4 regions of the Lysinibacillus sp. NPDC097195 genome follow, and region 3 is predicted to be linked to each of the others. Evidence: riboswitches for the same ligand, from Rfam matches in the RefSeq annotation. Region 3 holds a riboswitch; each other region holds the start of a gene.
What was found. A riboswitch is a leader RNA that binds a small molecule or an ion and turns the genes downstream of it on or off. The one in region 3 is predicted to bind thiamine pyrophosphate.
Positions count from the first base shown of each region.

Region 1: another riboswitch for thiamine pyrophosphate. It lies ahead of thiC (phosphomethylpyrimidine synthase ThiC); the one in region 3 lies ahead of ACIQXI_RS06040 (ABC transporter substrate-binding protein).
Region 2: another riboswitch for thiamine pyrophosphate. It lies ahead of thiM (hydroxyethylthiazole kinase); the one in region 3 lies ahead of ACIQXI_RS06040 (ABC transporter substrate-binding protein).
Region 4: another riboswitch for thiamine pyrophosphate. It lies ahead of thiT (energy-coupled thiamine transporter ThiT); the one in region 3 lies ahead of ACIQXI_RS06040 (ABC transporter substrate-binding protein).

Region 1 covers NZ_JBIWDP010000007.1:99,684-101,889, reverse strand. The annotation lists gene thiC (phosphomethylpyrimidine synthase ThiC) at 1-1,107, opposite strand, end outside; TPP riboswitch at 1,262-1,376, opposite strand; gene ACIQXI_RS20485 (AEC family transporter) at 1,425-2,206, opposite strand, start outside.
Region 2 covers NZ_JBIWDP010000001.1:173,859-176,064, forward strand. The annotation lists gene thiD (bifunctional hydroxymethylpyrimidine kinase/phosphomethylpyrimidine kinase) at 1-453, opposite strand, end outside; gene thiM (hydroxyethylthiazole kinase) at 453-1,208, opposite strand; TPP riboswitch at 1,295-1,393, opposite strand; gene mbcS (acyl-CoA synthetase MbcS) at 1,587-2,206, shown strand, end outside.
Region 3 covers NZ_JBIWDP010000001.1:1,171,378-1,173,583, reverse strand. The annotation lists gene ACIQXI_RS06050 (alpha/beta hydrolase fold domain-containing protein) at 1-257, shown strand, start outside; gene ACIQXI_RS06045 (hypothetical protein) at 324-884, shown strand; TPP riboswitch at 988-1,099, shown strand; gene ACIQXI_RS06040 (ABC transporter substrate-binding protein) at 1,296-2,206, shown strand, end outside.
Region 4 covers NZ_JBIWDP010000006.1:96,836-99,041, forward strand. The annotation lists gene ACIQXI_RS19800 (hypothetical protein) at 97-219, opposite strand; gene ACIQXI_RS19805 (magnetosome magnetite crystal formation protein family) at 248-580, opposite strand; TPP riboswitch at 710-817, shown strand; gene thiT (energy-coupled thiamine transporter ThiT) at 941-1,501, shown strand; gene map (type I methionyl aminopeptidase) at 1,736-2,206, shown strand, end outside.

The DNA.
Region 1 (2,206 bases), on a different contig from region 3:
CTGCGCCTCGTCATTGGCATCTGCAATAGAACCAGGGCGTAAACCATCCCCTAACGAAAAGGCAACATCATACGTCTTCATAATTTCACAAATCTCTTCAAAATGCGTATATAAGAAATTTTCTTGATGATGGAATAAACACCACTGCGCCATAATAGAACCTCCGCGCGACACAATGCCTGTTACGCGATTAGCTGTTAAAGGCACATAACGCAGCAAGACACCTGCATGAATCGTGAAGTAATCTATCCCTTGCTCGGCTTGCTCGATTAACGTATCTCGATACACTTCCCATGTTAAATCCTCTGCTACGCCATTGACCTTTTCAAGCGCTTGATAAATCGGCACAGTTCCTACAGGCACAGCAGCATTACGAATAATCCATTCACGTGTTGTATGAATATGCTTACCAGTAGATAAATCCATAATATTATCCGCACCCCACCGTGTTGCCCACGTCATTTTTTCCACTTCCTCGGCAATGGAGGAAGTAACAGCCGAATTGCCAATATTGGCGTTGATTTTCACATGGAAGTTACGACCGATTATCATCGGCTCAGCCTCGGGATGATTAATATTCGATGGCATAATAGCCCGTCCTGCAGCAATTTCGGCACGCACAAATTCTGGTTTAACATGTTCACGAATCGCCACAAATTCCATTTCCGGGGTAATAATTCCTTGCCTTGCATAATGTAGTTGCGTCACATTGCGACCCTTTTTCGCACGTAATGGTTTACGTGCTAGCTGTGGAAATACATGTTCAAACAGACGTGGATCATCTACTTTGCGGAAACCATTATCTTCTGGTTTTATAGTGCGTCCCTCGTATTCCTCTACATCATCACGCTCTTTAATCCACGCACTCCGCAAAGCTGGTAAACCTTTCGTAATATCGATTGTATACGTTGGATCTGTATAAGGCCCACTCGTATCATAAACTCGAATAGGCGCATTTTCTTCTTCTCCAAAACTACCAGTTGTTGGGCTTAACTTAATTTCACGCATTGGCACTAAAATATCTGGTCGTGTTCCTTCTATATATACTTTTTTACTGCCATCAAAGCTTGCCATAATGTTCATGTTTTTTTCGCTAATTGTTGTCATTTACTATTCCGCTCCCTTTTTAGTATTTTTTACAAGGACCGAATCTAGCTCACGCCAATAAGCTCTATTACAAATAAAAAGCCGAATCCAAAAAAATTTGGATCCGGCTGTACATGTAAGGTTTATTAATCGCACAGTTCAAAAGTATAAGGAGTGCGATGTTCATTAACTTTCCCACGCTGGTATGAGCCAGATCAGGTCCAAAGGGTCAAGAAACCTCCATGCGTTTCCCTCTCAGCCCGACTCATCAGACTCCCCTAGTTAAGCTATTCAGTTTGATGTTAGTGTACCAGATATTACTAATAGATGGAAGCCAATTATGTAAAGAGCATTTCCGCTATATAAATTACCACGGTCACGGTAATACAGCTAACGATTGTAGAAAATAGCACGGTTTGCGCAGCAGTAGCCGACTCGATATCATATTCTAGCGCTAAACTGGAGCTATTACGTGACGTTGGAAATGCACTTGCAATAAAGAGCGATTGAGCAACGACACCATCTAAGCCGAGCACAGAAATAATAAGTAATGCTACAGCAGGACCTACTACAAGACGCGTAATACAGCTAACAAACACTGTTTTATTGAACATCGATTTGATTTCAAGTTGCGATAGTTGTGCACCGAGTGTAATAAGTGCTACTGCAATAAAACCATCCGCCACATGGTCAATTGGAATCCGGATAAATTGCGGAATGCCAATATGAAAGAAATTCATTGCCACTCCTATTATTAGGGCATGAATAATCGGCATTTTTAGAAAATCCTTCACTATCGCCATCCCTGATTTAGTGGAGGAGATTAAATTATATAAACCATATGTATAAGTCGTCATATTTTGAAAAATAACGAGAAGTACTTGAATTGCAACTCCAACCGGCTGGGCTGCGAAAATCATTTGGGCTACCGGAATGCCATAGTTACCAGAGTTAATAAGCACAACACTATTTTTAAATACTGCCGTTTCTGTTTTCGCAAGACCAAGTGCCTTTGCTAAAAAGTGACTTAGCACCATTTGACTCCCGATAAAGAGCGCAATAAATAGTGCCACTTCCCCAAGCACCGTTAACTCCACAGTCGTTTCATATAAATTAACAA
Region 2 (2,206 bases), 1.0 Mb from region 3:
TAAAGTTTCGATTTTACGCCCTATAAGAGTCTCTGCTTCAGGAACATTAGGTGTGACGATTGTGGCAAGTGGTAAAAGTTCTTCCTTTAATGCCGCTATCGCTTGTTGCTGTAATAAGCTTTCGCCACCTTTAGCAATCATTACTGGATCAACAATAAGGGGAATCGCTGAATGGCAGAAAGTCTGTGCAACGGTACGAATAATGTCAGAAGAAAAAAGCATTCCTGTCTTAATGGCAGAAATTGAAAAATCATCGAGTAAAACTTGAAGTTGTTTATTGACAAAGCCTTGGTCGATTGGTAATACATCCATTACACCTAATGTATTCTGTGCAGTCAAAGCGGTAAGAACAGAAGTTCCGAAAACGCCTAATTCTTGAAATGTTTTTAAATCAGCCTGGATACCTGCTCCGCCACCACTATCAGAGCCAGCAATTGTCGTAACAATGTGCATTAGTGATCACCATCCTTCGATAAACGATGTAATTCATTTAAGATGGAAACAGTAAAATCACCGTTAAATGGTGTAGTAGAAGCAGCATGTTTCGCCACTTGTTTATAGGCGGTTAATGTATCGCACAGCTGGGAAAATGGCGCTGTACCAACACTATAAGCAGCACAACAAATTGCGCTTAACAAACAACCAGTGCCAGTAACTTCTGTCATGCGCAAATGCCCACCAATAATCCATTGGGCTTGATGGCCATCTGTTATAAAATCTTCTTCACCAGTTACAATAACGATGCATTGATATTTTTTGGCTATTTCTTTTGCTTTTTCTTCTACGGAGATGGAACCGACTCCACTATCAACACCTTTCTGTTGCCACTGGACGTTGGCGATAGTAGCAAGTTCTCCAATATTACAGCGAATAACAGCGAAGCGAAGTTCTTTTAATAATTGTTGTACTGTTTGTTTGCGAAAAGCTGTGGCTCCCACACCAACTGGGTCTAACAGTACTGGAATACCAAGAGCATTGGCCTTTTTTCCAGCAAGCAACATCGATTCTTTTGTCCGGCTAGTGAGCGTGCCGATATTAATGAGTAAGGCTGAGGAAATAGCTACCATTTCTTCGACTTCTAGTGTTTCATCAGCCATTACAGGAGAAGCACCAATTGCTAATAAGCCGTTTGCTTGAAAATTTGCCACAACATAGTTTGTTATGCAGTGAATGAGTGGTTGTTTATTACGAATAGTTTGAAAAATCATCATAGTCCTCCTTTTGGATGGACGTAAGCATGCAAAAAAGCTCTTTTTCGTGCAAAATGTACACGTAAAAGAGCTTGTCATCAATAAAGAAGATGGATATTGCTCCCTACGTCAGTATTAACTAACAGGTTCAAAGGGTCAGGTTTTACCTTCTCAACTCGTTATGAGTCCCCCTGCAATCAAGAATTTTTAGTTGCCCAAAATGTAACATATCTTATCAGAGTATTCAATAGCTTTTTATCATAATTTGGAAATTAGTGACTGATGCCATAGAATAAACCATGATAATTGTCATGACTTTCTTAAAATAAGTCCCTTCCATTGAAATAATTAAAAAATGAGTTTTATAATAAACCTAGCAATAAGGAGGAAGTTATTATGAAAAGACAGGATTTAATCGCACCAGAATGGTATAACATTGTGGAGGAAATTGAAAAGTATGCACAGCAGCCATCTAAAAATGCATTAATTGTATATAATGAGCAGCAAGAAATTCAATACATTACATATGCGACATTACTAGAAAAGGCGAATCAGGCAGCCCATGTATTTACTTCACAAGGATTAACCAAGGGCGATGTCCTTTTAGTTATGGTTCCGAGATCTGTAGAGGCTTATATTGTTTACATAGCGGCATTGAAGGCAGGGTTAACAATTATCCCTAGCTCAGAAATGTTACGTACAAAAGATATTGAATATCGCATTACACATGCAAATGCGAAAGGTATTATTGCCTACGAGCCATATATTGAACAATTTGATCAAGTACAAAACTTAAACGGTATTTTGCAATTTGTAGTAGGCCAAGCGCATGCACCATGGCAACCATTACTTGAAAAAATGAAGGAGCAACCTACAACTTATACGAATCCGACACCGACAAAAAGTACGGACAATGCTTTTTTAGCCTATACGAGCGGTACAACAGGCAATCCGAAAGCGGCTGTTCATACACATAGCTGGGGTTATGCTCATTTACGCACAACAGCACCAAATTG
Region 3 (2,206 bases):
CAGCTGATAAAAGTTTATCGGACCCATTAATTAGTCCAATTTACGGTGACTTTCAAGGAGTTGCGAAGATTACTCATTTTATTGGTACACATGAAGCGCTATATCCGGATGCCATGACCTTTGATGAAAAACTTACTAAACAAGGAATTGCTATAAACACTTATGTTTACCCAAACATGCTTCATGTGTTTGTTGTGATGCCAATTCCTGAAGCTTTAGATGCTCACCAAAAAATTATTCATATTATTAATGACTAAGGAAGGGTCGACAATAAAGGGGTATAGTATAAAATATTAGAATTAGATGACCATGGGGAAATTGAGATGATATATGTGAAAAAGGCAATGATATTTCTAGTTTTCATTTTTATGATAGTATCTTTTCCTTCGATAACAAGTGCTTGTTCGTGTGCCGATTTACCAAGTGTTGAACAAGAATTCGAACGTTCAATAGCCGTATTTAGTGGGAAGGTTATTGAAATAAAAGAGAAAAGAAGTTTAAAAGGCTATACATTACATTCTGTTCTCTTTGAAGTAACGAACACATGGAAGGGTGTTAAACAATCGCAACTAATTCTTAGTACTGGTCAAGGTGATGGGGATTGTGGCTATCCTTTTATAAAAGGACAAGAATATTTGGTTTATGCTGATGACTCAAGTGTATATGGGGGAAAATCGCTTGTAACAGTCACTTGTGATCGTACGAATATATTGAGTACTTCACAGGAAGATTTAGAGATACTTGGAGCAGGACAGCCTCCTATAGAAGAAGTTAATTTGAGTAGTCAATATAATAGAAATCAACTATATGTTTGGGCAACTTCGGCAATAGTTATTGCCATGATTGTATATTTCATAGTCCATAAAAGAAAAAAGTTGAAATAGATTGATTATAGGTGATCACTGATACCTTTATTATTACTTAAAAATTACTAGCTTGTCTTTTTACGATAGATATGGGTATAATAATCTTCGAAAAGTTCATAAGTAAAGAATGTAGGGGGGCTGGAAGTTGCCAGCTGAGAGTGCATCCGTTTAGATGCTGACCCTTTGAACCTGATTTGGCTCGTACCAGCGTAGGGAACATCTATTCAAAAATAATTGTACACATTTTTTTGATACCGTTTGCAAACGTCTGGGATAATTCCTAGGCGTTTTTTTGTTTAGACAGGAATTTACCCACAACACACCTATAATCCGCAACAAGCGTGTGCAACAATGCTGAGAATACGTTTTCTACTGGTGATGACATTCAATCATGAACACTTTCAAATTATTAAACTTGGAGGAGACAGCATGAAAAAATGGTTATTCGTTGTCATTGCTGCACTGTTAACATTAGTTGGTTGTAGCGAAAAAGCAGACAAAGAGGAAACAAATTCATTAAAAAAGGTATCGGTCGTCCTGGACTGGACACCTAATACCAATCATACAGGACTGTACGTTGCGAAAAAGTTGGGCTATTTTAAAGAGCAAGGCTTAGACGTAGACATTATTTTACCTGGAGAAGCGGGTGCTGATCAGCTTGTAGCATCCGGTAAAGCACAATTTGGCGTAAGCTACCAGGAAGGTATTACGCAAGCACGTGTACAAGACGTGCCGCTTGTGTCGATTGCAGCCATTATTCAACATAATACGTCTGGCTTTGCATCTGTTGCATCAAAGGGCATTACGTCACCTAAAGACTATGAAGGAAAAACTTACGGAGGCTGGGGTGCGCCATTAGAACAAGCTGTTTTACAATCACTTATGCAAACAGCAAATGCGGATATCAATCAATTAGATATCGTCAATGCAGGCGATTTAGACTTTTTTACCATGATGCAGAAGGATATTGATTTTGCGTGGATTTTTTATGCTTGGACAGGGATTGAGGCAGAACTTCGTGGGGAAACAATAAATATGCAGTATTTGACTGACTATAGTAAGCAACTTGATTATTATACACCGGTACTAGCTACGAATGAAAAAATGATAAAAGAAAATCCGGACGTCGTAAAGGCATTTGTTGCGGCATCGGCTAAAGGTTATGAATATGCAATTGAGCACCCAAGTGAAGCGGCTGATCTATTACTTGAAGCGGTTCCTGATTTAGATAAAGCACTTGTGCATAAAAGTCAGGAATGGTTAGCAAATAAATATCAAGATGATGCAACGCAATGGGGCGAACAAAAGTTATCCGTTTGGGAAAACTATGCAGACTGGAT
Region 4 (2,206 bases), on a different contig from region 3:
AATTTAAGTAAAAACCCACGGAGACTTCTGCTGCTTACTATGTTGAGCGGAAGGCGACGTGGGTTTTTCCGTTTTAGGATAGCGAAATATTTGCTACTATTTTCTGCGTGTTTGTACGTTAGCTGTTGTTCCTTTTTTAGCTGCGACTACTTTTTTTACGATAGGAATAACGATGGGTGCAAATTTTATAGCAGTTTTAACTACTTTTGATACTTTCACAAATACGACAGCTCCTTTGAACGAATTTTTAACGAATCACTCGTACAGCTTGCACTATATTCCAAATGACAATCGCTAATGATACGAGTAAATAAATTGCAAATGATACAAACCATATAATAATAAATGTATTCCCATTTGCAGAAGGGTCAAACATATTGAGTGACATCGTTGAAAAAATGAAAACGATAAAGAAGATGATGCCAAAGGCAAGTGGGATTAAGTGAGAAATAAGTGCTCTGACAGCATGTCTTTTGATATCACGATCATTTGAAACAAAATAGACAACTAACGGGACGATAAATGGTGCAAAAAAAATACTGAGATAACTAAATGCAGGTAAAATTTTTTGATTCTCCATCATTGTTCCTCCTTTTTTTATATTTACGCATTAAAAAATCAAAAGTTTCAAAAAAAAATAAGCGTGGAAAAGGTTGTAATCGTCCAGACGTTTGCGTACAATGAGGGTGTTCAATAAAAAATTAGATGTAACGACCACAAGGGGAGCTGATGATGTCAGCTGAGACTGGGCACGTAATGCCTTTACTCTTTGAACCTGTAAGTTAACACTTGCGTAGGGATGTGGATAGAAACCGACACTTTTACGATGTGAGGCTCTGTCCTGGCATCGTTTTTTTCATGCCGGATTGTGCGCATATCAATAATTGATTTCTATTCCTGCTCTTGTATCCTACATCGGAACAAAGGAGAGAATAATTTTATGGACAAAAAAAGATTACTCATGCTGGTCGAGATTGCCATTTTCGCAGCGATAGGACTTGTGCTTGATCAAGTTTCCTTTAAAGTATGGGCACAAGGTGGCTCTGTGAGCTTGGTGATGATTCCAATCATATTAATGGCGTTTCGTTGGGGCCTTTGGTCAGGGCTTGCAACAGGGCTATTGATTGGTGTTATACAAACAATGTTTGGTGCTTATATTGTGCACTGGCTTCAAGGATTACTAGATTATGGGGTGGCCTTTACCGTAGTAGGTTTAGCAGCAATCGTTCGTGAACCTGTATTAAAGGCAGCAACAGCTTTAAATAAAAAGAAAATGGCCGTTTATATTGTCATTGGTACGGTGTTGGCAGGTTTCCTTCGTTATCTTGCGCATACGTTCGCAGGTGCAGTATTTTTTGCTGAATATGCAGGCGATCAAAATGCATGGGTCTATTCAATTATTTATAATGGAACATACATGCTACCAGCTACCGTTTTAACCGCAATTGTTGGTGTGCTATTATTTACAGCAGCACCGCAATTAATGCAACGTAAATCTTAAACAATATTAGCCTATCCAAAAGGGAAAAATAGTATGCTAAGTATCTTAGTATGCTATTTTTTATTTTTAGAGCAATACTCGTTGAACAAAGTTGAGATTTGGTAAATTGTTGTTTTTTATTTGATGGTACGTCTAAAATCATGGCGGCATAGAATAATTAAAGCGTTTGGCGTTATGCGCATTTAAAGTTATGTTATATTAAAGAATAGATATTAGATGAAAGGGACGTTAAAAATGATTGTAAAAACGCAAGAAGAAATTGAAGCCTTTAAAAAAATTGGTCGCATTTGTGCCGAAATTCGTGAGGCGATGAAGGCAGCTACAAAACCAGGAGTGACAACACTTGAATTAGATGAAATTGCAGGGCGCATGTTTGCTGAAGCAGGAGCTATTTCAGGTCCTAAAGGTGAATACGATTTCCCTGGATATACTTGTATTAGTGTGAATGAAGAAGTGGCCCATGGTATTCCTGGACAACGCATTATTCAAGAGGGAGACATCGTCAATATTGATGTATCCGGTTCTCTAAATGGCTATTTTGCAGATACAGGTATTTCATTTGTAGTAGGGCAAGGTTACGAAGATAAAGAAAAACTTTGCCGCGTAGCGAAAAGTGCCTTTGATCGTGCTATGACAAAAGTAAAAGCTGGTTCTAAACTAAACCAAATTGGGAAAGCGGTAGAGCGTGAAGCTTATGCCAATGAC